4 regions of the Rhizobium sp. Leaf341 genome follow, and region 2 is predicted to be linked to each of the others. Evidence: predicted binding sites of a transcription regulator. Region 2 holds the regulator's gene; each other region holds the start of a gene.
What was found. Region 2 encodes PhoB, which activates phosphate uptake and scavenging genes when phosphate is short. Its sites were predicted from a motif close to TGTCATNNANCTGTCAT; they were not measured.

Region 1: a site for PhoB is predicted at 2,620-2,636, ahead of ASG03_RS00650 (DUF2794 domain-containing protein). Genes of this name have one in related genera too.
Region 3: a site for PhoB is predicted at 2,606-2,622, ahead of ASG03_RS17970 (DUF1045 domain-containing protein). Genes of this name have one in related genera too.
Region 4: a site for PhoB is predicted at 2,530-2,546, ahead of ASG03_RS13825 (alkaline phosphatase). Genes of this name have one in related genera too.

What each region holds. Positions count from the first base shown of each region.
Region 1 is NZ_LMPE01000002.1:135,272-141,240, reverse strand. It holds gene ASG03_RS00665 (ABC transporter permease) at 1-413, shown strand, start outside; gene ASG03_RS00660 (Bax inhibitor-1/YccA family protein) at 592-1,329, shown strand; gene ASG03_RS00655 (GNAT family N-acetyltransferase) at 1,508-2,065, shown strand; gene ASG03_RS00650 (DUF2794 domain-containing protein) at 2,205-2,600, opposite strand; gene ASG03_RS00645 (DUF1223 domain-containing protein) at 3,025-3,834, opposite strand; gene acnA (aconitate hydratase AcnA) at 4,025-5,969, opposite strand, start outside.
Region 2 is NZ_LMPE01000003.1:706,669-712,637, reverse strand. It holds gene pstA (phosphate ABC transporter permease PstA) at 1-1,171, shown strand, start outside; gene pstB (phosphate ABC transporter ATP-binding protein PstB) at 1,186-2,001, shown strand; gene phoU (phosphate signaling complex protein PhoU) at 2,057-2,767, shown strand; gene phoB (phosphate regulon transcriptional regulator PhoB) at 2,957-3,640, shown strand; gene ASG03_RS04920 (GcrA family cell cycle regulator) at 3,760-4,326, opposite strand; gene ASG03_RS04915 (aspartate aminotransferase family protein) at 4,764-5,963, shown strand.
Region 3 is NZ_LMPE01000015.1:693,716-699,684, forward strand. It holds gene ASG03_RS17955 (ureidoglycolate lyase) at 1-148, opposite strand, end outside; gene uraD (2-oxo-4-hydroxy-4-carboxy-5-ureidoimidazoline decarboxylase) at 145-699, opposite strand; gene puuE (allantoinase PuuE) at 696-1,622, opposite strand; gene ASG03_RS17970 (DUF1045 domain-containing protein) at 1,762-2,568, opposite strand; gene ASG03_RS17975 (PRC-barrel domain-containing protein) at 2,753-3,142, shown strand; gene ASG03_RS17980 (NAD(P)/FAD-dependent oxidoreductase) at 3,274-4,461, opposite strand; gene mnmD (tRNA (5-methylaminomethyl-2-thiouridine)(34)-methyltransferase MnmD) at 4,500-5,252, shown strand; gene ASG03_RS17990 (DEAD/DEAH box helicase) at 5,551-5,969, shown strand, end outside.
Region 4 is NZ_LMPE01000012.1:184,839-190,807, forward strand. It holds gene ASG03_RS13805 (GcvT family protein) at 1-160, shown strand, start outside; gene ASG03_RS13815 (hypothetical protein) at 405-779, shown strand; gene ASG03_RS13820 (PepSY-associated TM helix domain-containing protein) at 940-2,352, shown strand; gene ASG03_RS13825 (alkaline phosphatase) at 2,601-4,367, shown strand; gene ASG03_RS13830 (hypothetical protein) at 4,516-4,974, shown strand; gene ASG03_RS13835 (ABC transporter ATP-binding protein) at 4,979-5,662, shown strand; gene ASG03_RS13840 (FtsX-like permease family protein) at 5,659-5,969, shown strand, end outside.

The sequences.
Region 1 (5,969 bases), on a different contig from region 2:
ACATCGTCAACGGCCTGCTGGGTCAACTGGCGACTGCCATCCGGGCGGCTGCCGGCGTCGCGCTCGTCGCCTCGGTTCTCGTGCTGTCAGGTGCGCTTGCGGCGGGCAACCGTGCCCGCGTTCATGACGCGGTGGTGCTGAAGACGCTGGGGGCGACCCGCGCGACGCTGATCCGGGCGTTCTGCTACGAATACGCAATCCTCGGCCTGTCCACCGCTGTCTTTGCGCTTCTGGCCGGAGGGGTCGCGGCATGGTTCGTGGTGGCACGCATCATGACGCTGCCATCATCGTTCCTCCCGGATGTGGCGGTTCTGACGATCGTGGTGGCCCTCGTCATGACGGTCGGCATTGGCCTTTTGGGAACATGGCGCGTGCTCGGGCAGAAAGCCGCGCCGATCCTGCGCGACCTGTAGAGTGCTCGTCGGGCCCGGTAACCGTCCGAGCATTACAATCCTGTCATCCCCGTGTGCCGCTCTTGAGATATCTGTGGTTCGGCATCATATTGTCATCAGGCTAGCTGAAGCTCCACAGCGGTGCCTGGTCTGTTGAAAAGCGACCTCTCCGTCATCTGGAGCTCATATGAGGATAAGAATGTCTGATCCCAGAAACTTTCGCATGCAAACCGCTGGCGCGCGCGCTGACGCTGCTGTCGACCAGGGCCTGCGCGCTTATATGCTGCGGGTCTACAATCTCATGGCACTCGGCGTGGCCATCACCGGCGTCGCCGCGTTTCTTGCCTTCCAGTTTGCCTTTGCCGACGGTCAGCTGACCGCGTTCGGCCAGGCGATCTATCTCAGCCCTCTGAAATACGTCATCATGCTGGCGCCGTTCGGCATGGTCCTGTTCCTGAGCTTCCGGATCAACTCGATGAGTGTTTCGGCCGCGCAGACGACATTCTGGGTCTACGCCGCGCTCATGGGCCTGTCTCTGTCGTCGATCATGCTGATCTACACGGGACAGAGCATCGTGCGCACGTTCTTCGTGACCGCGGCTTCCTTCGGGGCATTGTCGCTCTACGGGTACACGACGAAACGTAGCCTGTCGGCCATGGGTTCGTTCCTGGTCATGGGCCTGTTCGGCCTGATCATCGCCTCGATCGTCAACATCTTCTTCGTGTCGTCTGCCCTGCAGTTCGCCATTTCGGTCATCGGCGTGCTGATCTTCGCCGGTCTGACCGCTTACGATACGCAGCGCATCAAGGAAATGTACTTCGAAAGCGACGGCTTCGAGGCTGCTGGCCGCAAGGCGATCATGGGCGCGCTCACGCTCTATCTCGACTTCGTGAACCTGTTCCTCTTCATGCTGCGGTTCCTCGGCAACCGCAACTGAGGATAAGCGGTCTCTCACACGGACTTTGGAAAGGCGGCTTCGGCCGCCTTTTTCGTCTCGCAGGCTTTGCTTGAAGCACAAGCTGCGAACATTCCGTCTGCTCCCTTGATCGGGCCGGGGGAATATGGAAGGACGGTGGGACGTCTAAGACCCCTTTGCCGTTTTCGAGATTGCTCCCATGCCCTTCACGCTGCGCGATGCCACCCTTGCCGATATCCCTGCAATTACGGACATCTACAGTGAATCGGTGCGCAACGGCGTCGCCACCTACGAGATCGCCGTTCCGGATCAGGCGGAGATGACAACGCGCTTTTCCACGATTACAGGCAACAGCTATCCCTATATCGTTGCGGAAGACACGGACGGAACCGTCATCGGCTATGCCTACGCTTCCGCGTTCCGCACGCGCAGTGCCTATCGGTTCCTGGTCGAGGACTCGATCTATCTTGCGCCGCAAGCCCGTGGGCAAGGCGTTGGAAAAGCTCTCCTCACCGAACTGATTGCGCGCTGCACCGACCTCGGATTTCGTCAGATGGTGGCCGTCATCGGCGGTGCGCATCCAGCTTCCATCGCGGTCCACCGGTCCACCGGCTTTGTCGATTGCGGCACGATGAAGGGGAGCGGCTTCAAGTTTGGTCGCTGGCTCGACACCACATTCATGCAACTGGCGCTCGGCGATGGCCTCGAAACGGTCCCTGCCGACGGCGTCTATCCGGATACCCTCTACGCCGGCTGACTGCATCTCTAAAGTGCGTTGCGTGAAAGAGGATTCACGCAACGCGCTTTTAGGTCTTGTTTTGATGCATGTCGTTCCCGAAACCGCTGCACCCTTTCAGGTGACATGCCTCAGGAGACAATGCAGATCTGCCGAGGGTTCAGCTCTTCACGACCTTCAGCAGCTTGTCGAAGACCTTGAGAACTTGCGGCAGCTCATGCCCGCGTTTCAGGATCATACCGTGGGTATTGACCACGGCATAAGCTCCCTGCTTGGCGGCAAGCTTCGGCACCTTTTCCACCCGGTAAAGCGGCATTTCGCCGGATCTCTTGAAGACGGAGAAGACCGCCTTGTCGCGCATATGGTCCAGCGCGTAGTCCCGCCACTCGCCTTCTCCGACCATGCGGCCATACACCCAGAGAATCTGGTCGAGCTCTCTGCGATGAAACGTTACGGGAAGCGGGTCTTTGACGTGGCGGTACTCATTGAGATCGACGACCACGTTTTCCGATGGCGCAAGAGCCTGGCGGCCTTGCAAATCCGTCTGATCGGTCATGCACATCCGGCCTTTTGTTATGACAGAACGGTAACAGTTTGCCCGAGTGCGGCTGAAAATCAAGCCGGAATGGCAGCGCGGCGCGCGGAACCATCTCTATCGTAGCGACAGCTTTATTGTGCATTGCCGCATTGCGGCCAAAGAGGCGCCCGAATTACACGGTTAAACTCGTCGGCCGCTGCTGCTTCGATTTGCGAAGCGCGGCGTGTGTCCCGACCGGTCGAACGCGTATCTTGTTTCCCCGGTCCGGTCTCTGTGCTGCCGTGCCGACCTTCGGCAAGGGTAGCCACAGATGGTCACGTCGGGATCGGCCTTAGGCCGGTGCCGCCTGACCTCCCGGTCCGGTGCTATCGAAACCCTCAGCCCCCAGCCCTCGATATGCCGGACCGGGTACTTCACTGGCCGACGCTGCGGCCTTTGAAGACTATTGCGAGGCCATCAGGGTGGCCGCACCGACAATAGCGCCAGGCGTTTCCGCGTCTTTCATCCGCTGCAGAAGGACGGCGCAGCCACTGTCCTTTTCCTGGTCGAGCACGGAGGCAGGCAGGACGAAACGCGCGGACTTGCCGTCCCACATGCCGATCGTCTGAATGTCGCGCACCGCGTGCCAGTAGGACATCATCTTGCCGCCGTTCTCGCCCTTTTCCACGTTCACCACCTTCTGGCGGTTGAAATAGACGATGACGACGTTGGCCTTACCGTCGCCTTCCCCGATCGAGATGTCGATCTCGTCGTTCTTGCGTTCCGCCGAAATCGGCACCTTCATGCCCTCATTGGCCCCGCTCAGCGCCATCAGTCGTCCCTTGATGCCGGAGAGGTTGGCACCATTGACCTGGTCGCGACCATTCAGAACGGCTTGGGGCGTGTAGACGCCGTTGCGGCCGAACATCTTGGCATAGGCATACTGGCGCGCTGTGTTTTCCTTTGATGCAAGCGTGTCCGCCCAGCCGAGATAGTTCCAGTAATCCACGTGATAGGAGAGGGCGACGATCGACCCGTCGTCGATCAGATGCTTCAGAGCCGCGTCCGCCGGAGGACAGGAAGCGCAGCCCTGACTCGTGAAGAGTTCAACCACGCCCTCAGGCTGCTTGACATCCAACCCGCCGGTTGCCTGTCTCGCCTGCGTCGTTTCTGCCATCGCGTGTTGTTGTGCGTCCTGCGCTGCCGCTGGAAAAGCCGCCAGCGCAAACAGGCTGCCAATCAGGCTTCGACGAAACATCTGGGAGATGGGCATGCAGGTTCCACTTCGGGCAGAGTCCAATTCGGGCAGGATTGCGGCAGCCGGAAACCGGTTCTTCATACGCCGCGACGTCCTCAACACAAAGTCACGTTGGAGTGAAATTTCGATAACGAGAGGGGTGGGCCAAACATGCAGAAGGCCGGAACGAGGTTCCGGCCTTCGCGATTTTCCAGCTCTCGCTGCCTCAGGCTGCGAGGTCGCGCAGAACCGTCTGGAGAATGCCGCCATTGTTCATGTAGGTGACTTCGTCCAGCGTATCGATACGGCAGATCAGCGGGATGTTCTTCACCGTGCCGTCAGCATAGGTGATCACGGCCGTTCTCTTCTCGCGCGGCTGGACATTCGTCAGGCCCTCGATGGTGACGATCTCGTCGCCCTTCAGGTTGAGCGAAGCCCAGGTGGTCCCCGCCTCGAAGACGAAGGGGACGACGCCCATTCCGACGAGGTTGGAGCGATGGATGCGCTCGAAGCTCTCGGCGATGACCGCCTTGACGCCGAGCAGGTTGGTACCCTTGGCCGCCCAGTCGCGTGAGGAGCCGTTGCCATATTCGCCACCGGCGAAGATGACGAGCGGGACACCCTCTTCCTTGTACTGCATGGCCGCGTCGTAGATCGACATCTCTTCCTTCGACGGATAGTGGAACGTGTAGCCACCTTCCTTGCCGTTCGGGCCGAGCATGTGGTTGCGGATCCGGATGTTGGCGAAGGTGCCGCGCATCATCACTTCATGGTTACCGCGGCGCGTGCCGTACTGGTTGAAGTCGGCAACGCCGACGCCATGGCCCGTGAGGTAAGCACCAGCCGGCGACGCTGCCTTGATCGAACCAGCCGGAGAGATGTGGTCGGTCGTGATCTTGTCGCCGAAGAGGCCGAGAATGCGTGCGCCTTTGATGTCAGAGATGCCGGAGCCCGATTTGCCCATGCCCACAAAGTAAGGCGGGTTCTGCACATAGGTCGAATCATCGTCCCAGGCATAGGTCTGGCCCGCAGGAACCTGAACGCCCTGCCAGTTGACGTCGCCCTTGAACACGTCGGCATACTTGCTCTCGTAGAGCTCGCGCGTCACGTATTTCAGGATGAATTCCTGGATCTCGTGCGAGGTCGGCCAGATATCCTTGAGGAAGACCGGCTGACCGTCCGAACCCGTGCCGAGCGGCTCGGTCGTCAGGTCCTTCTGGACCGAACCGGCGAGCGCGTAGGCGACGACCAGCGGCGGCGAGGCCAGGTAGTTCGCCTGAACGTCCGGCGAGATCCGGCCTTCGAAGTTGCGGTTGCCCGAGAGGACGCCGGCCGTGATCAGGCCCTTGTCGTTGATGGTCTTGGAGATCGGTGCCGGCAGCGGACCGGAATTGCCGATGCAGGTCGTGCAGCCGAAGCCGACGAGGTTGAAGCCGAGAGCATCGAGGTCCTTCTGGAGACCCGATTTCTCGAGATATTCGCCGACGACCTGTGATCCCGGAGCAAGCGAGGTCTTGACCCACGGCGCGCTTTTCAGGCCCTTGGCGACCGCGTTGCGGGCAAGAAGGCCGGCAGCGATCAGAACGGACGGATTCGACGTGTTGGTGCAGGAGGTGATGGCGGCGATCGCCACGTCACCGTGCCCGAGGTCGTAATCCGTACCTTCCACCGGGTAGCGGTTCTCCAGCTGGCCGGGCTTCTTGTAGTCCGCTTCAAGCGACGTGGCAAAGCCGGGCGCGATGCCTTCGAGCGGAATGCGGCCTTCGGGGCGCTTCGGGCCGGCCATGGAGGGCACGACATCGCCGAGGTCGAGTTCCAGCGTATCGGTGAAGACGAGCTCCGCACCGTCGCCGTTGCGCCACATGCCCTGCGCCTTGGAATAGGCTTCCACCAGGGCAATCCGGTCCGTGGTGCGGCCGGACATGGTCAGGTAGTTGATGGTTTCGCCATCGACCGGGAAGAAGCCGCACGTCGCGCCATATTCCGGACCCATGTTGCCGATGGTGGCACGGTCGGCAAGCGACATCGAGTCGAGGCCGGGGCCGAAGAACTCGACGAACTTCGACACCACGCCCTTTTTGCGCAGCATCTGGACGACGGTCAGCACGAGGTCGGTGGCGGTCACGCCTTCCTTCACCTTGCCGGTGAGCCTAAAGCCGATGACTTCCGGC
Region 2 (5,969 bases):
CCTCCTCTGGACCGTCGTATCCAAGGGCTACACCGCCTTCCTGCAGACCGAGATCGTCCTGCCGATCACCTTCAGCGAAAAGGTCATTGACCCGAAGAACGAACGGGCAAGCAATCCCGCCAAGCTGATGACGGCGAACTATCCGCTGCTGGTGCGCGATGCTCTCGTGCAGAAGCTGGGCATCGATCCGGCCAACCGCGCCGACGTGAAGCTGGCGACCGACATGGTCTCGGCCAGCGCGCGAACGCAGCTTCGCGATGTCGTCGTCGCCAATCCCGCCATCATTGGCCAGACCGTCCCGGTGGCACTGCTGGCCGAAGGCAACATCGACTCGGCCAACAAGGGCCAGATCGACGTGACGGTCAACGAGGCCAACCGCAAGGTGAAGGACAAGCAGCTCGCCTGGATGCAGACGCTCGCGCAGGACGGCGCAATGACGAAGTCCTTCAACACGGGCCTCTTCACCTCGGGCGCCTCGTCGCGGCCGGAAGCCGCGGGGATCGGCGTTGCGGCCCTCGGTTCGCTCTACATGATGCTGATCGTTCTCGTGCTCGCGCTGCCGATCGGGGTCTCCGCGTCGATCTATCTCGAAGAGTTCGCTCCGAAGAACAAGCTGACCGACCTCATCGAGGTCAACATCAACAATCTCGCGGCCGTTCCCTCGATCGTCTATGGTCTGCTCGGCCTGTCGATCTTCATCAATTTCGCCGGCATGCCGCGTTCGGCGGCGCTCGTCGGCGGTCTGGTCCTCACCCTGATGACGTTGCCCACCATCATCATCGCCACGCGTGCAGCCCTGAAGGCGGTGCCGCCGTCCATCCGGGCCGCAGCACTCGGCCTGGGCGCCTCCAAGATGCAGACCATCTTCCACCACGTCCTGCCTCTCGCCATGCCGGGCATCCTTACGGGCACCATCATCGGTCTGGCGCATGCGCTCGGAGAGACGGCTCCCCTGCTTCTCATCGGCATGGTGGCCTTCGTGGTCGATTTCCCGGGCTCGCCGCTCGAACCTTCGACGGCCCTTCCGGTCCAGATCTACATGTGGGCCAATGAAGCCGAACGTGCATTCGTGGAGCGGACCTCCGGTGCGATCATCGTGCTCCTGGTCTTCCTGGTGATCATGAACCTTGGCGCGATCCTGTTGCGGCGCCGCTTTGAACGACGCTGGTAGTGAGGTAGAAAACAATGAACATGATGTCAGAAGCGACTCTCGAAAAGGCGGTCGATCAGAAGATGAATGCTGTCCCTCACAAGATGATCGGCAAGGATGTGTCGGTCTATTACGGCGAGAAGCGCGCGCTGTTCGACGTGAACCTCAACATCCGCGAGAATACGGTCACGGCGCTGATCGGCCCGTCGGGCTGCGGCAAGTCGACCTTTCTGCGGACGCTGAACCGCATGAACGATACGATCGATCATTGCCGGGTCACCGGCAAGATCACGCTCGATGACGGTGATATCTACGATCCCTCGATCGACGTGGTCGAACTGCGCGCCCGCGTCGGCATGGTCTTCCAGAAACCCAATCCGTTTCCGAAGTCGATCTATGAAAACGTGACCTACGGCCCGAAGATCCACGGTCTTGCCCGCAGCAAGGCCGAACTCGACGCCATTGTCGAGCAGAGCCTGCAGAAGGCCGGCCTCTGGAACGAGGTGAAGGATCGCCTGCACGAATCCGGCACCGGTCTCTCCGGTGGTCAGCAGCAGCGTCTCTGCATCGCACGCGCCGTTGCCGTCAGTCCTGAGGTCATTCTGATGGACGAACCCTGCTCGGCGCTCGACCCGATTGCCACCGCCAAGGTCGAGGAGCTCATCCACGAACTGCGCGCCAACTACACGATCGTGATCGTCACGCATTCCATGCAGCAGGCAGCCCGCGTCTCGCAGCGCACCGCCATGTTCCATCTCGGCAATCTCGTCGAGGAGAACGATACCGACAAGATGTTCACCAATCCCGACGACCAGCGCACGCAGGATTACATCATGGGACGCTTCGGCTGACCGGTCGTGCGACCGATAGACAAGTGCCCGTGACCGAACTCCAAGGACAGGATCCATGGCAACCCATATCGTATCCGTCTATGACGAAGACCTGAAATATCTCAGCCGCCGTATCTCCGAGATGGGCGGCCTTGCCGAGCAGATGGTGGCCGAATCCGTGCGGGCCCTGGTCAACGCCGATCTGGGTCTCGCCCAGAAGGTGATTTCCGACGACGTCGTGCTCGATGACGCCGAGCGCCAGATCGGCGAGAAGGCCATCATCACGATCGCCAAGCGGCAGCCGATGGCGGCCGACCTGCGCGAGATCATGGGGTCGATCCGCATTGCGGCCGACCTCGAGCGTGTCGGCGATCTTGGCAAGAACACCGCCAAGCGCGTCATCGCGGTCTCCAGTGCCAGTCTGCCGCGCCAGTTGGCGCGGGGGATTGAGCATCTGGCCGAACTGACGCTGATGCAGCTGAAGGAAGTCCTGGATGTCTACGCCTCCCGCTCGGCGGAAAAGGCAAAGGCCATCCGGGAGCGAGACGGCGAGATCGACGCGATCTACACCTCGCTGTTCCGCGAACTCCTGACCTACATGATGGAGGATCCGCGCAACATTACCCCGTGCACGCATCTCCTGTTCTGCGCCAAGAACATCGAGCGCATCGGCGACCACGCGACCAATATCGCTGAGACGATCTACTACATGACGACCGGCGCGCAGCCGCTCGGCGAACGTCCGAAGGACGACTCGTCGAACACTGTCGGCGCACTCTCCACCTGAGCGAACGGCGCGGGAGAAATCCATCCTGCGGCGTCGTCCTCGGTCTTGAGACCGGTCGCTGTCTCGAGGTTGGGGATGGCGGCCGAAGGGTGGTCTCTTGCCGAAATGCCTGAACTGTCAACGATGATCGCCGCCTTCGGGTTCTGGCGAAGGCCTCGTCACGCGACGAGGACACTACGGAGTCCAGAAATGCAGCCGAGAATAGCCGTTGTCGAAGATGAAGAAGCCCTGAGCGTCCTGCTGCGGTACAATCTTGAGGCCGAAGGTTTCGATGTCGATACCATCAATCGGGGCGACGAGGCAGAGGTTCGCTTGCAGGAACGGCTGCCGGATCTGCTCATCCTCGACTGGATGCTCCCCGGCGTGTCCGGCATCGAGCTCTGCCGGCGCCTTCGCCAGCGCAGCGAGACGGAGCGTCTTCCCATCATCATGCTGACGGCACGGGGCGAGGAAAGCGAGCGGGTCCGTGGTCTTGCCACCGGCGCCGATGATTATGTCGTCAAGCCGTTCTCGACGCCGGAACTGATCGCCCGCGTGAAAGCCATGCTCCGCCGCGCGCGTCCGGAAGTGCTGTCGTCGCTCTTGAAATGCGGCGACATCGAGCTCGACCGCGAGACGCACCGCGTCCACCGCAAGACCCGGGAAGTCCGTCTCGGCCCGACCGAATTTCGTCTGCTCGAGTTCTTCATGTCGTCGCCCGGCCGCGTCTTCTCGCGCTCGCAGCTTCTCGATGGCGTTTGGGGGCACGATATCTACGTCGACGAGCGCACCGTCGATGTCCATGTCGGTCGCCTGCGCAAGGCGCTTAACTTCTCCAACATGCAGGACGTGATCCGCACCGTACGCGGAGCGGGCTACTCGCTGGAAAGCTGAGCCTGTCGCGAAGCAAAGCTGCTTACCCGCTGCGCGTGCTCCGGCCGAGGCCTGAAGCGAAAACGCCTTCCTCGCAGAGCGAAGAAGGCGTTCTTGCGTTCCGACTGCAGGGCGTTCTCTTATCGGGCGCGACGGCGCTCGGCCGAGGGCTGATAGGCCAGCTTGGCGTGGAACGTGCAGTAGGGCGAGCTATCTGGGGAGTCGTTTCCGCAGAAGTGGAATTCGTCCTTCATCGGGTCGCCGATCGGCCACTTGCAGGTGCGATCGGTCAGCTGCGTCAGCACCAGCTTGCGGGACATGGGCACCACGACATTGCTGCCCGTCGCGCTGCCTGCGCTGTTCGTTACCGCCAGTGCGGTTTCCGGCGCGAATGCGCTTTCGGAATCTTCGATGACGTTCACGCTGACCGGGCGGGCCATCGAACGCTGGGGGGCGGAGCGGGGGGCTGTGCTCGCCACCACGGCTTCCGGTGCTGCCGGACGGGCAACGACGACGGGGCGCTTGGGACGGGTTGCGCTCGGCGAGGCGCCGCCTGCCTTTGCGCGGCCCGGAAGCGACAGGCGATGAACCTTGCCGATGACGGCGTTGCGGCTGACGCCACCAAGCTGCGCCGCGATCTGGCTCGCGCTCAGCCCTTCGGCCCAGAGCTTCTTCAGTCTCTCTACCCGCTCGTCAGTCCAGTTCATTGTCGTCTCCGTTCCAGGCCGTACCAAAGGACGAATCCCTCACCGCGCTCCGGATGGCTCCGAAGCTGCAACGCCTTGACTCTTCTGGTGACTAGGTCCGCCGCATGCGTCTAGCAATTCCTTGGTAACGTAGAGACGGGGTGACTCCGTGACAAGAGTCCCGGGAATCGCGCCGAATCGATTTTTGGGTTTTCCCCAACTTGCTGTCGCCGCGTGATATATTTGCAAGACCTTTTTGCCGGAAAGCATCGTGCTCGAAAAATGCATCCGAGGCCTGTCTTTCCGGGAGTTTTGTTGACAGCGGCACCCGAAATACCGATAGTGCGCTCGCCGCCGTCAGGGCGGTATTTTTCATTTCGGGCCGGCGCTGTCGGCCGCTGCAAAACGGATCGAACCTTCCCCGCAGAGTGTGCGGACAGGACGAGGAGACAGGCACGATGGCCGAGGCAACCCCGCTTTACGAGACCTATATGCGTGCGCCGCTGCGCTTCGAGCGCGGCGAGGGCGTCTGGCTGGTGGCGGAAGATGGGTCGCGCTATCTCGACTTCGCCGCAGGTGTCGCCGTCAATTCCCTTGGCCACGCGCATCCGCATCTCGTCGCAGCGCTGAAGGACCAGGCCGAAAAGGTTTGGCATCTCTCCAATCTGTACGAGATTCCCGGGCAGGAAAAGCTCGCCAAGCGTCTGACCGACAACACGTTCGCGGACAAGGTCTTCTTCACCAATTCCGGTGCGGAAGCGCTGGAATGCGCCATCAAGACGGCGCGCCGCTACCAGTTTTCCAAGGGCCGGCCGGAGCGTTTCCACGTCATTACCTTCGAGGGCGCCTTTCACGGGCGCACGCTCGCGACGATCGCGGCCGGCGGCCAGGCGAAATATCTCGAAGGCTTCGGCCCCAAGGCACCGGGCTTCGTCCAGGTCCCCTTTGCCGACCTGGATGCCGTCAAGGATGCGATCACCGAGGAAACCGCGGCGATCCTGATCGAGCCGATCCAGGGCGAGGGCGGGATACGCCCGGCACCCAAGGCCTTCCTGCAGGCGCTGCGCGCATTGTGCGACGAGCACGGCCTGATGCTGATCTTCGATGAGGTCCAGTGTGGCGTCGGACGAACCGGCAAGCTCTTTGCCTATGAATGGTCCGGCATATCTCCGGATATCCTCGCGGCCGCAAAGGGCATCGGCGGCGGCTTCCCGCTTGGCGCCTGCCTTGCCACGGAAGAGGCCGCCTCGGGGATGGTCGCGGGCACGCATGGTTCGACCTACGGCGGCAATCCGCTGGCCATGGCGATCGGCAATGCCGTGCTGGACGTCGTTCTCGGCGATGGGTTTCTCGAGCATGTGCGGGATGTCGCACTCGTCTTCCGTCAGGGGCTGGCCTCGCTTGCCGATCGTTTCCCCGATGTAATCGAGGAAATCCGCGGCGAAGGCCTCATGCTCGGCATCAAGGCGGCGGTTCCCTCCGCCGACCTGCTGAAGGCGATCCGGGCGGAGAAGATGCTGGCCGTTCCCGCAGGGGAAAACGTCATCCGCCTGCTGCCGCCGCTGATCACCAGCGCGGACGAAGCCCGCGAGGGTCTCGCCCGCATCGAACGCGCCAGCGAAACGTTGACGGCGGTCAAACAGCGCGCGCGTGCGTGATCTGGA
Region 3 (5,969 bases), on a different contig from region 2:
CCGCCTCGGCCGTACTCAGCGCATGAAACCGCTCCGTCGTTCCGCCATTGATCAGGCGCATCGTTGCCGGGTCCGCTTCGATGACACTGCCGAAGGGAGCGAAGGCCGCGGCCGTCAGCGGCTCGATCGGCAGGACCTGCCCGGTCATGTGGCCGATCCGGGCCCGATGCCCCTCTCGGATTCAACCTTGGATTCCGAAAGAAGCGCGTCCAGCCGAAGCCGCGCGATGGTTTCGACCTCGGCCGTGGCCGTCGCGAATTCTTCCTCGGGCGTGTTGTCCAGCCGAGCCTCGAAAGCCGCGAGGATATCCTCCTTCGTCTTGCCGCGCACGGCGATGATGAAGGGGAAGCCGAACTTGTCGGTGTAGATCGCGTTGTAGGTGGTAAAGCGGGCGTGCTCCTCCGGTGTCAGACGATCGAGCCCCGCCGAGGCCTGTTCGGCCTTGCTGTCGGCCGTCAGCTCTCCGGCGATTGCCAGGCGTCCCGCCAGATCGGGATGGGCACGCAACACCTGCAGCCGTTGCTCCGGCGAGGCGGCCCGGAAGGCCTGGACCATGGCCGCATGCACGGCCGGTGCCGTCATCGGCCCGCTGCCCAAAGTGCCGAACGCCTCTTCGGCGACCCATGCGGAATGCTCGAAGATGCCGCCGAGCCTCGCGACGAAGGCCGCCTCGTCCGTGCTGTCCATAGTGTTGGTCATAGGTCACCCTTAGGCTTGTGGTGCGCATGCCAGTGGCGCGCGATGTCGATTCGCCTGGCGATCCAGACCTTCTCCTTCGAAAGCACATAGTCCACAAACCGCGCCAGTGCCGCTGCCCGTCCCGGGCGGCCGACGAGGCGGCAGTGAAGGCCGATATTCATCATCTTCGGGCTGCCCTCGGCACCTTCCTCGTAGAGCACGTCGAACGTGTCCTTGAGGTAGGTGAAGAACTGATCGCCGGAATTGAACCCCTGCGGCGTGGCAAAGCGCATGTCATTGGCATCGAGCGTGTAGGGGATAATGAGGTGCGGGGTCTGTGGCGTCCTGCCCGGCACCCAGTACGGCAACTCGTCCGCGTAGCTGTCCGAGGAATAAAGGAAGCCGCCGTCCTCGATGACAAGCTTCAGCGTATTGTCCGAAGGCTTGCCCTGATAGAGCCCGAGCGGATGCGATCCTGTCAGTTCCGTGTGCAGCCGCACGGCTTCCTGGATGTGGCGGCGCTCCTCCTCCTCCGTAAAATCCTTGTATTCGAGCCATCGATAGCCGTGGCTGGCAATTTCCCAATCGGCCTCCTTCATGGCGGCGACGGCGTCGGGATTGCGCGCCATGGCCAGTGTCACGCCGTAGACCGTGACAGGAACGTTGCGGCGTGTGAACAGGCGCCACAACCGCCAGAAGCCGGCGCGCGAGCCGTACTCGTAGATCGACTCCATGTTGAGATTGCGCTGCCCCGGCCAGGGCTGCGCTCCGACGATCTCCGACAGCAGCGATTCGGAGGCCTTCTCGCCGTCCATGATCGTGCTCTCGCCGCCTTCTTCATAATTGACCACGAACTGAACAGCGATCCGGGCCTCACCGGGCCAGTGCACCTCCGGCGGATTTCGGCCATAGCCGACGAGATCGCGCGGTGTCGAAAAAGTCATGTCGAACCCTCTTTGTCGCCGAACGGTACCATCCGAAGCCGGAAAGTCGAGGCATAAAGATCGATATCGACAGCCGAAACCGGTCAGCCGGAAGGAGGCTCGTCAGATCCGGCGCGACCGGGCGAATGTAGCCCCTGCCTCACGCCCCTGTCGTCAACCGGCGCATGGCCCGAGCCATCTGGACTTCGCGCGCAGGTGTCGCAGCCGAGGTCGCGGACGCGGACGGCGGGGCGAAACGCCCCGTCGGCTTGTGGGGGGAAAGCTTGCCGAGCGGATGCTGGGAATGAACGCGCAAGGGTGCGCCGGCGCCGGGTTCGATGAACAGGGCGAGGCTTGCGACTTTCACGGGCTGCGCGAGCACGGCCTCGAACTGCGTCCGCACCGGGCCTTCCATCTTTTTGCGCATGCCGGCCGTCATGGGCCCGGTCAGCATCATATGGAACCGGTACTCCTCCATCACGAACGGATCTCCCCAGCGGTGCAGGTTCGAAAACTGCGTTGCCGTCAGTTTGTCGGCATCGAGCCGCGCAATGTCCTGTTCGGTAAACGGCGCCCGGAATTCGTCGAAGCTTTGGACGACCTGCGCCGCCAAATGCGTCATGGGCTCGCAGGGAACGCGCGGGCTGAGCCCGAAGGCGCTGCCGAGCCAGGAGACTTCGAGATCGGGAATTTCAAACGGGCTGATCTCACCTGCAAACCGCATCATGGCTTTCAGCAGCGCCGACTCGGTCTTGTCCTCCGCCAGATGGAAGGGTGCCTTGATCGACCCGTGAAAACCGTAGCGGCGCGGAACGGCGGTGTAGTAGGCCATGTCCTGCGCCGAGCATCCGGCGACCGAAAGTTGCTCGCAGAGATCGCCCGAATAGACGTTGCGTCCCAGCCAGTCGGCGGCAGCCACGGAAAGCGGATCATGGATCGGCGGTGTGAAGCAGATGGCGTAGCGCATGGGAAACCTCGTTCTGTCCCTGCGCTACGTGATTTGCATGACAGGCTGACGAAGCCGGCCTGTTTCCCCGCGCAAAAGCCGGGGAACCCGCTCCCCTGCCCAGACGTTCATCAACGGACAGAGCCAGAAAAGGAGACGGAACGTGACCGATCACAACCCCAATCTGAACGACGTCAGCCCCCGCATGCAGGGCGGCAGCTCGAAACTGCAGGATGCAAGCATCGTCGAAACCCAGGATCTGATCGCAAGCGACAAGGTCGAAGGAACACGCGTCTACGGCGCGGACGGCGAGCGGATCGGTTCGATCGAGCGCCTGATCATCGGGAAACGATCCGGCCAGGTTGCCTATGCCGTCCTGGGCTTTGGCGGCTTCCTCGGCATCGGCGAGGATCATTATCCGATTCCGTGGGCAAAGCTCAGCTACGACGAGGACCTCGGCGGCTACCGGACCGAACTGACCCGCGAGCAGGTCGAGAAGGCACCCAAATACCGCAGCGACGACGAATACGCCTGGAACAGGGAGAACGGGCGGCAGGTCTTCGACTATTACGGCGTGCCCCCCTACTGGATGTAGGCGCGATCTCCCTGCCAAGGCGAAGGAGAAGGGTGCACCTCCTCGGATCGGCGCCCTTTTCATCCTGGCCATCAGCGTCGGATCGATGACCCCCGATCATGCCGCTCTCAACATCTCCCGCCGGTCGAGACTTAGGTGCGCGGCGGTGCCGTCAAGTGATGTTCGCAGCGGAACGATGCGGGTAGCGCGACGGCGCCCGCATCATCCGCCGAGCGGCCGCAGATGCCCTCCACCACGGCGTGCGCCAGTCGGTGGGCAATGCCGAAACTGATCTTGAAGCCGCCGGTCATCAGATGCAGGCGCGGATGGTCGGGGTGCGGGCCTGCCATCGGATCGCGTCCGACGGCACGGGGGCGAAGCCCCGCCCAGCGCTCGAGGACCGGCGCCCCTGCCAGCGCGGGAACCAGTCTTTCCGCCTTTGCAAGGAGTTCGTCGAGCCGGTGGTCGGTCGAGAGCGGATCGGCAAAGTCCATTTCGCTTGTGCTGCCGATCGCCACGCCGCCGGCATCATGTGCGATGACGTAGACTCCGTCCGAATAAAGGATTGGAAGGGCCGGATCGAGATCGACCCCGAGCCGCGCCGCCTGCCCCTTGACGCCTTTGCCGCTCGGTGGCCGCGGGCTATCGCCTGCCGCTTGCGGCAGAGCATCGACCATTCGGAAACTGTCGACGCCTGCGGCCAGCACGATATGCCCAGCGTCGACGACGCTTCCGTCGGATAAGACCACCTGCCCGCGCTGCGGATCGATGCTGCGCACGGCGCACTGCTCCCGGATCGTCACGCCACGAAACGGCCTGAGCATTGCGACCAGAAGCAGCAGCAGACCGCGCGGTGAAACCCGCGCCGCAAGCCCGTCGAATACAGCCCCTTCAACGACGGCATCGGGAGAGAACAGGCGTTCGGGTGCGGTATCGAGAACCTTCCAGGCAAAAGCGGCATGCAAAGCGGCAGGCCCCGTCCGCCAGTTGGCGTCGGCATCGGCAACCTGCCCGAGCGCGATACCTCGCAGATGCGGTTTTGCCAGTGGAATGAGACGGCCCGTGCGCCTGTAGCCTGCAGACAGGCCCGTCTCCGCCTCCATCCTGCGGATCTCGCTCTCCAGCGAAACCAGCGCGTCGAACTGGAACTGCTTCTTGGCGTTCCAGCGATCCGGCGTGTGCGGCATCAAGGCGCCGAGCAGGCCGCCGCTTGCGCCTGCCCCGATCGCGGCGCGCTCCACCACCAGCACGTCAAGCCCGGCACGCGCGGCATTAAGCGCCGTCCAGAGGCCCATGATGCCCCCGCCGATGACGACCAGATCCGTCTTCCTGTCCGCCATCGATTGACCTTGCTCGCCGGGCTGATTATCGCATGTCCATGACCGCGCGCCACACGACCACGCCTGCCGATCTCGAAACGCCCAGCCATCAGACCCTCGACTGGCACAGCGGCGATATGCCGTATTCCGTGGAGTTTGACGATCATTTTTATTGTCGCACGGACGGTCGTCTCGAATGTGGCCATGTCTTTCTGCACGGCAACGATCTGCCCGGACGCTGGCAGAACGCGCCAAATTTTTCGATCGGCGAACTCGGTTTCGGCACCGGCCTTAACTTCTGCGAGACGTGGCGCCAATGGAACCTGGTTCGGAAACCCGCCGGCGCCCGTCTTGCATTTACCTCCTTCGAGCGTTTTCCGATGACCGCGGCAGACATCGCCCGCGCCCTTTCCGCATGGCCGGAAATCCGGGACGAGCGCGAGGCACTGATCGCCGCATGGCCGCAGACGCTGGCCGGCACGATCCGCCTCGATCTGTCGGGCGACGTCACGCTCGCCATCGTCTGCGGCCCTGCGCTGGAGACGGTCAGCGCCGCACCCACGCTGTTCGACGCCTGGTACCTTGACGGCTTTGCGCCTTCGCGCAATCCAGACATGTGGTCCGCGGAGCTGATGGCGGCCGTCCACGCCCACACGGCCGACGGCGGGACCTTTGCCACCTACGCCGCAGCCGGTTTTGTGCGACGCAATCTGCAGGCCGCGGGCTTCCAGGTGGAGCGCCGTCAGGGCTTTGCCGGCAAGCGGGAAATGCTGCGCGGCGTTCGGCCCGACCTGCGCACTGACACGCCCTGAAAACCGGCGCATATCTCGCACCTGCGAAAAGACAGCTTGACTTTTCGGCCGCAAACAACGACATGAGGGCCAGCGTCACCTTCCGGCCGCCGCGTGAGCGAGCCAAGCGGATTCTGTCAATCCGTCGTGAAGGCTAAGCGCACCTATGAGACCGTGCCAGATTCGGCACCCGCAGCGCAGACAGCTTTTTCAACCCACCAAGATCCCATTTCACGCGGGGTTCTTGAAACCAGATGACCCGGAACCGCAGGACGCGGTGTTCCGGCCCCTGTCGTTTGGCGCCCCGAAAGGCATGATTTTGACCGATTTTACTTCCCTTGGCCTCTCTGAGCAGATGGTAGCGAACCTCACACTGGAAGGTTTCACCAAGCCGACGCCGATTCAGGCCGAAGCCATTCCGCTCGTCATGGCAGGCCATGACCTCATCGGCCTTGCACAGACCGGCACCGGCAAGACCGCCGCCTTTGGTCTTCCGATGATCGAACGCATGCTGGCCGACGGCAAGCGTGCCGACCCGCGCAACGTGCGCGCCCTGATCCTTGCTCCGACGCGCGAACTGGTGAACCAGATCGCTGCCAACCTGAAGGTCTTCGTCAAGAAGAGCCCGTTGCGCATCGGCCTCGTCGTCGGCGGCGCTTCCATCAACAAGCAGACCCAGCAGCTGGAACGCGGCGTCGAAATTCTCGTCGCCACCCCCGGCCGCCTCCTCGATCTTCT
Region 4 (5,969 bases), on a different contig from region 2:
GATCGGCAAGAACATTGCGCTCGCCTATATCCCGCAGTCGCATTGCGTCGTCGGGCGAACCCTGACCGTCGAGTACTTCAACGAAAGCTACCCGGTCGAGATCGTCGCTGTGGGCTACAAGCCGCTCTATGACCCCGAGAACCTCAAGCCGAGAAGCTGAGGCTCTGCTTGCCGGATCTCGGCGCGGCCGCCTTTCAGTTCGAGGCGGCTGCCCTTTTCGGGAGAACGACCCGTTGGAAGACCGCGCCGATCGCGCGGCACGATACTGGCGGGAAGCGGTTGGCGCGGCTCGGTCCTGGCAAAGCTCGCCGCGAGCAACATGCGTCGCCGCAGTCGCCAGAACACGCGCTCTTGCTCCAAAATGTCGCGATGACAGGCGAGATGGAGTGTGTCATTCCTGAGGCATGACATTTCTGCGCCGGATCATCGAAGACAGGCAGACGGGAGGGCTCTTCGGCGTCCTGCTCGCTTTGTCCTTTGCGATCCAGACGCTGATCGTTGGATGGTCCAGTGCCGCGATGGCGGCGCCGGATCCCCTCTCGGTCCTCTGCGTGTCGGAACAGGGCGCGCATCGCCCGGCCGATGGCCATCATCAGGATTGCCCCTGCAGCACGCTCTGCCATGCCGGCGTGCACGTGCAGTCCCTTCTGGCACCCGTCGACGATACCGGCCTGCCGATCCGGTTTTCTGTCTTTATCGACGAACCCGTCGACGTCGCCACGCCGCTGTCCGCCATTGTGGATGTCAGGCGCTACGACGCCCAAGGGCCGCCCGCCTGATCCGGAAAAGCAGCTGACGGGCTGACGGCCCGCCTCATCCGAGCTGAAGACGTCCGCCGCGGCGCGCGTTTCCACGCCGGCCGATGTCTCGGTTTCACGCTTTTTCCGCCGATCCGCGCGCTGTTCTGCGCCGATCTGCGCACCCGTTCGAGGATTGACCATGACTGATGTCACCCCATCGCGGCCGGCGGGCGATTCCGCTCCGTCTGTCGACCTCTACCGCGCCATCTGGCGATGGCACTTCTATGCCGGCCTGATCGCCGTTCCCTTCATGATCCTGCTGGCCGTCACCGGTTCGCTCTATCTCTTCCGCGACGAAATCGACCACTCGGCCTTCGCCCATCGTACAGTCGTCGCCCTGGAATCGACGCCGCAACAGGCGCCGAGCGCTCTCATCGGCCGTGCGCAGACGGCTGTCCCGGCAGCGCGGGTAAAGGCCTACCGGCCTCCCGCCGGTCCGACCTCCTCGGCACGCGTCACCCTCGAAACGGCGGATGGCGCAGCCTACGTGTTCCTGAACCCCTATTCCGGCGCGATCCTCGCCACGATGTTGAAACGACAGGAATTCAACGAGGTGGTGCGCAAGCTGCACAGCCTTGAGTATTTCGGTCCCTATGCCAATCGTCTCATCGAGGCGATGGCTGGATTCGCTATCATCCTCGTCATCTCCGGGTTTTATCTCTGGTGGCCGCGGCGGCAGACCGGCGGGGTGCTGAGCGTGCGGGGAACACCGTCGCGTCGCGTGTTCTGGCGTGACACCCATGCCGTCACCGGGGCTGTCGCCGGCGGTCTGATCGCCTTCCTCGCGCTGTCGGGCCTGCCCTGGTCGTCCTTCTGGGGCGGCAAGCTGACGGAACTGGCGGTGGCGACCGGCACGGGGTATCCCGCGGCGCTCTGGGATGCCGTTCCGACATCCAACGAGCACGCTCAGCATGCCCTGCAGACCGTCGGATGGACGATGGAGGCCTCGCCGATGCCGATGTCGCATCCCATGACGGGCGATGGCACGATGACAGCGGAACCGATGGGAAAGGGCGCGGAGGCCGCCCCTCTCGGCATCGACAGGATCGTAGAGATCGCACACGCGCGCGGCCTGGCACCGGGGTTCGAGGTCACGCTTCCAGACGACGCGACCGGCGTCTTCACGACGGCCGTCTTTCCCGACGACCTTTCAAAGGTACGCACGATTCATATCGATCAGTATAGTGGGAAACCTCTGGTCGATATCGGCTATGCCGACTACGGTCCGCTCGCCAAGATCACCGAGTTCGGGATCAACATCCACATGGGCCAGCAGTTCGGACGTGTGAACCAGCTCCTGATGCTGGCGACGTGCCTCGCGATCATCCTGTCCTCGGTGGCCGCCGTCGTGATGTGGCTCAAGCGCCGGCCGGCCGGCCGCCTCGGCGTGCCGCCCTATCCCACGAGCCGCAGGGTCTACGGCGTCCTCTGGGGCATGGCGGTGGTCTTCGGCGTGATGTTTCCGCTCTCGGGCCTGCTGATCGTCGCCATGGTCGGGTTAGACATCCTCGTGATCCGACGGGTGCCCGTCTTGAGGCGGACATTCGCCTGACGCTCGGGACACGTACCTTGCGGACGGATGAATAGCAGCGACGCGGCAGCCGAAGGAGATTGCCGCGCCGCTTCACGATGTCGACGATCAAACAGGCAGAATGGCCGCCGGCGCCGCGCGCACGCGCACCTCGAAGGGGGGCGCGTCGATCGCTCGGCTCGAGCGAGGGGGCCTGACCATCATCCCACCGTCACACAGGACGGTTAAGGCTGCCGCAAACAGTCTCACGCGATCCGAACGAGGTTATCATGCGGACCCTTCTTGCTGCGCTCGTCGCAACCACCATTCTTGCCGGCACGGCCCAGGCCACGACGGTCTATCCGCTTTCGCGCGCAACGATCCTTGCCGGATCGCCCTTCGACTTCAAGGTCGAGCTGCCCGGCGTGGTGAAGGCCGATGACGTGAAGATCACGGTCAACGGGGAGGATTATGTCGCAGCTCTCGGATCGGCTGCGGCGTTCGTGGCTGAAGAGAAGGGCAAGGAGGACAAGGTCCTCGGTTCCGCCCTGATCCTGCGCGGGGCGCGGATCCTCAAGGCCGGCAGCTACAAGGTCGATGTCACGGCGGGCGGCGAAACGAAATCGGTGACGTGGGAGGTCTACGACACCATCGCCCAGCCCAAGGCGAAGAACGTGATCTTCCTTCTCGGCGACGGTCTGTCCGTCGCGCATCGGACGGGCGCCCGCATCATGTCCAAGGGCATGACGGAGGGCAAAGCCAACGGTCGCCTCGCCATGGACGATCTCGATCACATGGCCTTCGTGGGGACGTCGGCAACGGATGCGATCGCGACCGACAGCGCCAATACGATGTCGGCCTACATGACGGGGCACAAGACCGCCGTCAACGCGCTCGGCGTCTATGCCGACCGGACACCGGCAAGCCTCGATGATCCCAAGGTCGAGACGATTGCGGAAGCCCTGCGCCGCACCACGAAGAAAGCGATCGGTGTCGTGTCGACTGCCGAGATCGAGGATGCGACACCAGCCGCCGTGGTCGCCCACACGCGCAAACGCGCCGACAAGGCCGATATCGTCGGCATGTTCTACGCCGTTCAGCCGGACGTCATCCTCGGCGGCGGCTCCGCCTATTTCCTTCCGCAGGCAACGCCGGGCTCCAAGCGCAAGGACGACAAGGATTACATCCAGCTGTTCAAGGACGCCGGCTATGCGCTGGCGACCGACAAGACGGAGCTTGCGGCCTCCTCCGGAACGAACGCGGCCAAGCTTCTCGGGCTGTTCCACACAGGCAACATGGATACGGTCCTCGACCGGGACTTCCTCAAGAAGGGAACCGTTTCCAAATTCCCCAACCAGCCGGGCCTTGTCGACATGACGAACGCCGCGCTGACCCAGCTCTCCCGGAACCAGGAGGGGTTCTTCCTGATGGTGGAAGGCGCGTCGATCGACAAGATGTCCCACCCCATGGACTGGGACCGGGCCTTGTACGAGACGATCGAGTTCGACAAGGCCGTCGCCGTCGCGCGCGACTTCGCTGCAAAAAACCCGGAAACGCTGATCGTCGTCACCGGCGACCACACGCATGGCATGTCCATCGTCGGCACGATCGACGACGAAAAGCCGGGCACCGAGATGCGCCAGAAGGTCGGCGTCTACGCCGATGCCGGCTTCCCGAACTACGAGGACAAGGACGGGGACGGTTATCCGGACAAGGTCGACCCGACGCGCCGTCTTGCTGTCTTCTCCAGCAATTTCCCGGATTACTACGAGACGTTCCGTCCGAAGCTTGAAGGCCCGTTCGAGCCGACGGTTCAGAATGAAAAGAAGGAGTATGTCGCCAACCCGGCCTACAAGGACGTCCCCGGTGCCGTTCTGCGCGAGGGCAATCTGCCGCGGGCCTCGGAAAGCGCCGTCCACGCCGTGGACGACGTCGTGCTTCAGGCGAGCGGTCCCGGTGCCGAAGCGTTCAAGGGCTATTTGGAAGAAAGCGACATCTACCGGGTTCTTGCCGACACGCTCGCCCTCGGCGCACCCGACAAGATCGGGGCGAAATAAGCGGCGATCCGGCCTGGGCGCGGCCGTCCGGTGCGCATGGGCTTGCCGGACGGCCTCGCCGCTGTTCATGCCGGTCGATCGAGGTTGGGGCGGCCTTGCTTTAAATGGATATGGTCGGGCGCGTCCGCCGCCCGCTCGAGGAAACGCGATGACGAAGACGAAGCCCATGCGACGCCGTACCCTGCTTGGCCTGCTCGCCGCCTTGCCGGTGCTGACGAGAGTGCCGCGGGCCCATGCTGCCACGGAGGTCGGCTTCGATGATCTCTATGGCAGCGTCGGCGTGCTGGGTCTGACCTTCTCCGATACGGTCAAAAGGCTGAACGGGCAAAGCGTGACGATGAGCGGGTTCATGGCGCCGCCCCTCAAGGCCGAGGCGACCTTCTTCGTCCTCACCGAAATTCCCATGTCGATCTGCCCCTTCTGCTCGTCCGACTCGGATTGGCCGGACAATATCGTGGTTGTCTATCTCGACGCGGCACAGACCTTCGTTCAGCCGGGGACGCGGATCTCCGTTTCCGGCATGCTCGACGTCGGTACGTGGACCGACCCCGAGACGGGCTTCGTCAGCCGCCTGCGCCTTCGAAGCGCCCGATACTGGTCGGTGTGAGCCCATGCTGTCCCTGACCCTCAAGGATATCTCGGTTTCCTATCCGGGCCTCGGTGCACCGGTTCTTGCGATCCCGCATCTTGAGGTCGGTGCCGGCGAGATCCTTGCGGTCACGGGCGCTTCGGGCTCCGGCAAGAGCACCTTCGTGAACGTCATTTCAGGATTGGAGCCTCTCCGGGAGGGGCAGGTCGATTGGAGTGGCACCGATCTCGCGGGTCTTGCGGAGCATCGGCGCGACCGATGGCGCGGGACGCATGTCGGGCTCGTCATGCAGGACTTCCATCTGTTCCCCGGCTTGTCGGCGCTCGACAATGTGCTGCTGCCGGCGCGCCTCGCTTCGGAGGCGTCCGCGGCCGTCAAGCGCCGGGCACGCGATCTCCTGGCCAGCACGGGTCTCGAGCGGCCGAGCCAAGCGGTCGAGACGATGTCGCGCGGCGAAATGCAGCGGGTCGCTCTTGCGCGCGCGCTCGTGCGTGCACCGGGCGTCGTCATTGCCGACGAGCCGACAGCCAGCCTTGACGAGGCGAGCGGGCAAATCGTCGCGGACCTTCTGGTCGGTCTCACCGGGGCGGTCGGCGCAACGCTGATCGTGGTCTCGCACGATCCGGGGCTCATCGCGCGCCTGCCGCGGCGGATCACGCTCCAGAGCGGGAAGATCACGCAGGATAGCCGGGCGGTGACGCCATGATCGGGTTCATCCTCGCCGATATCCGCCGCCACAAGGCCGGAACGCTTGCCATCCTCCTTCTTGTGGCCGTTGCCGTGGCGCTGGCCGTCTCCGTGATTCTGCAGGAGCGCGCCCTTCGGCTCGGAAGCGCGCGCGCAGCCAATGCCTTCGACCTCGTGATCGGAGCCGCCGGGAGCGAGACGCAGCTGGTGCTCTCCTCGATCTTTCTTCAGGCGGCCCCCCTGCCGCTCATGGACGGCGCCGTGTTCCAGCGGCTGGCGACCGATCCGCGCGTCGCCTTTGCCGCACCGATCGGTTTTGGTGACAG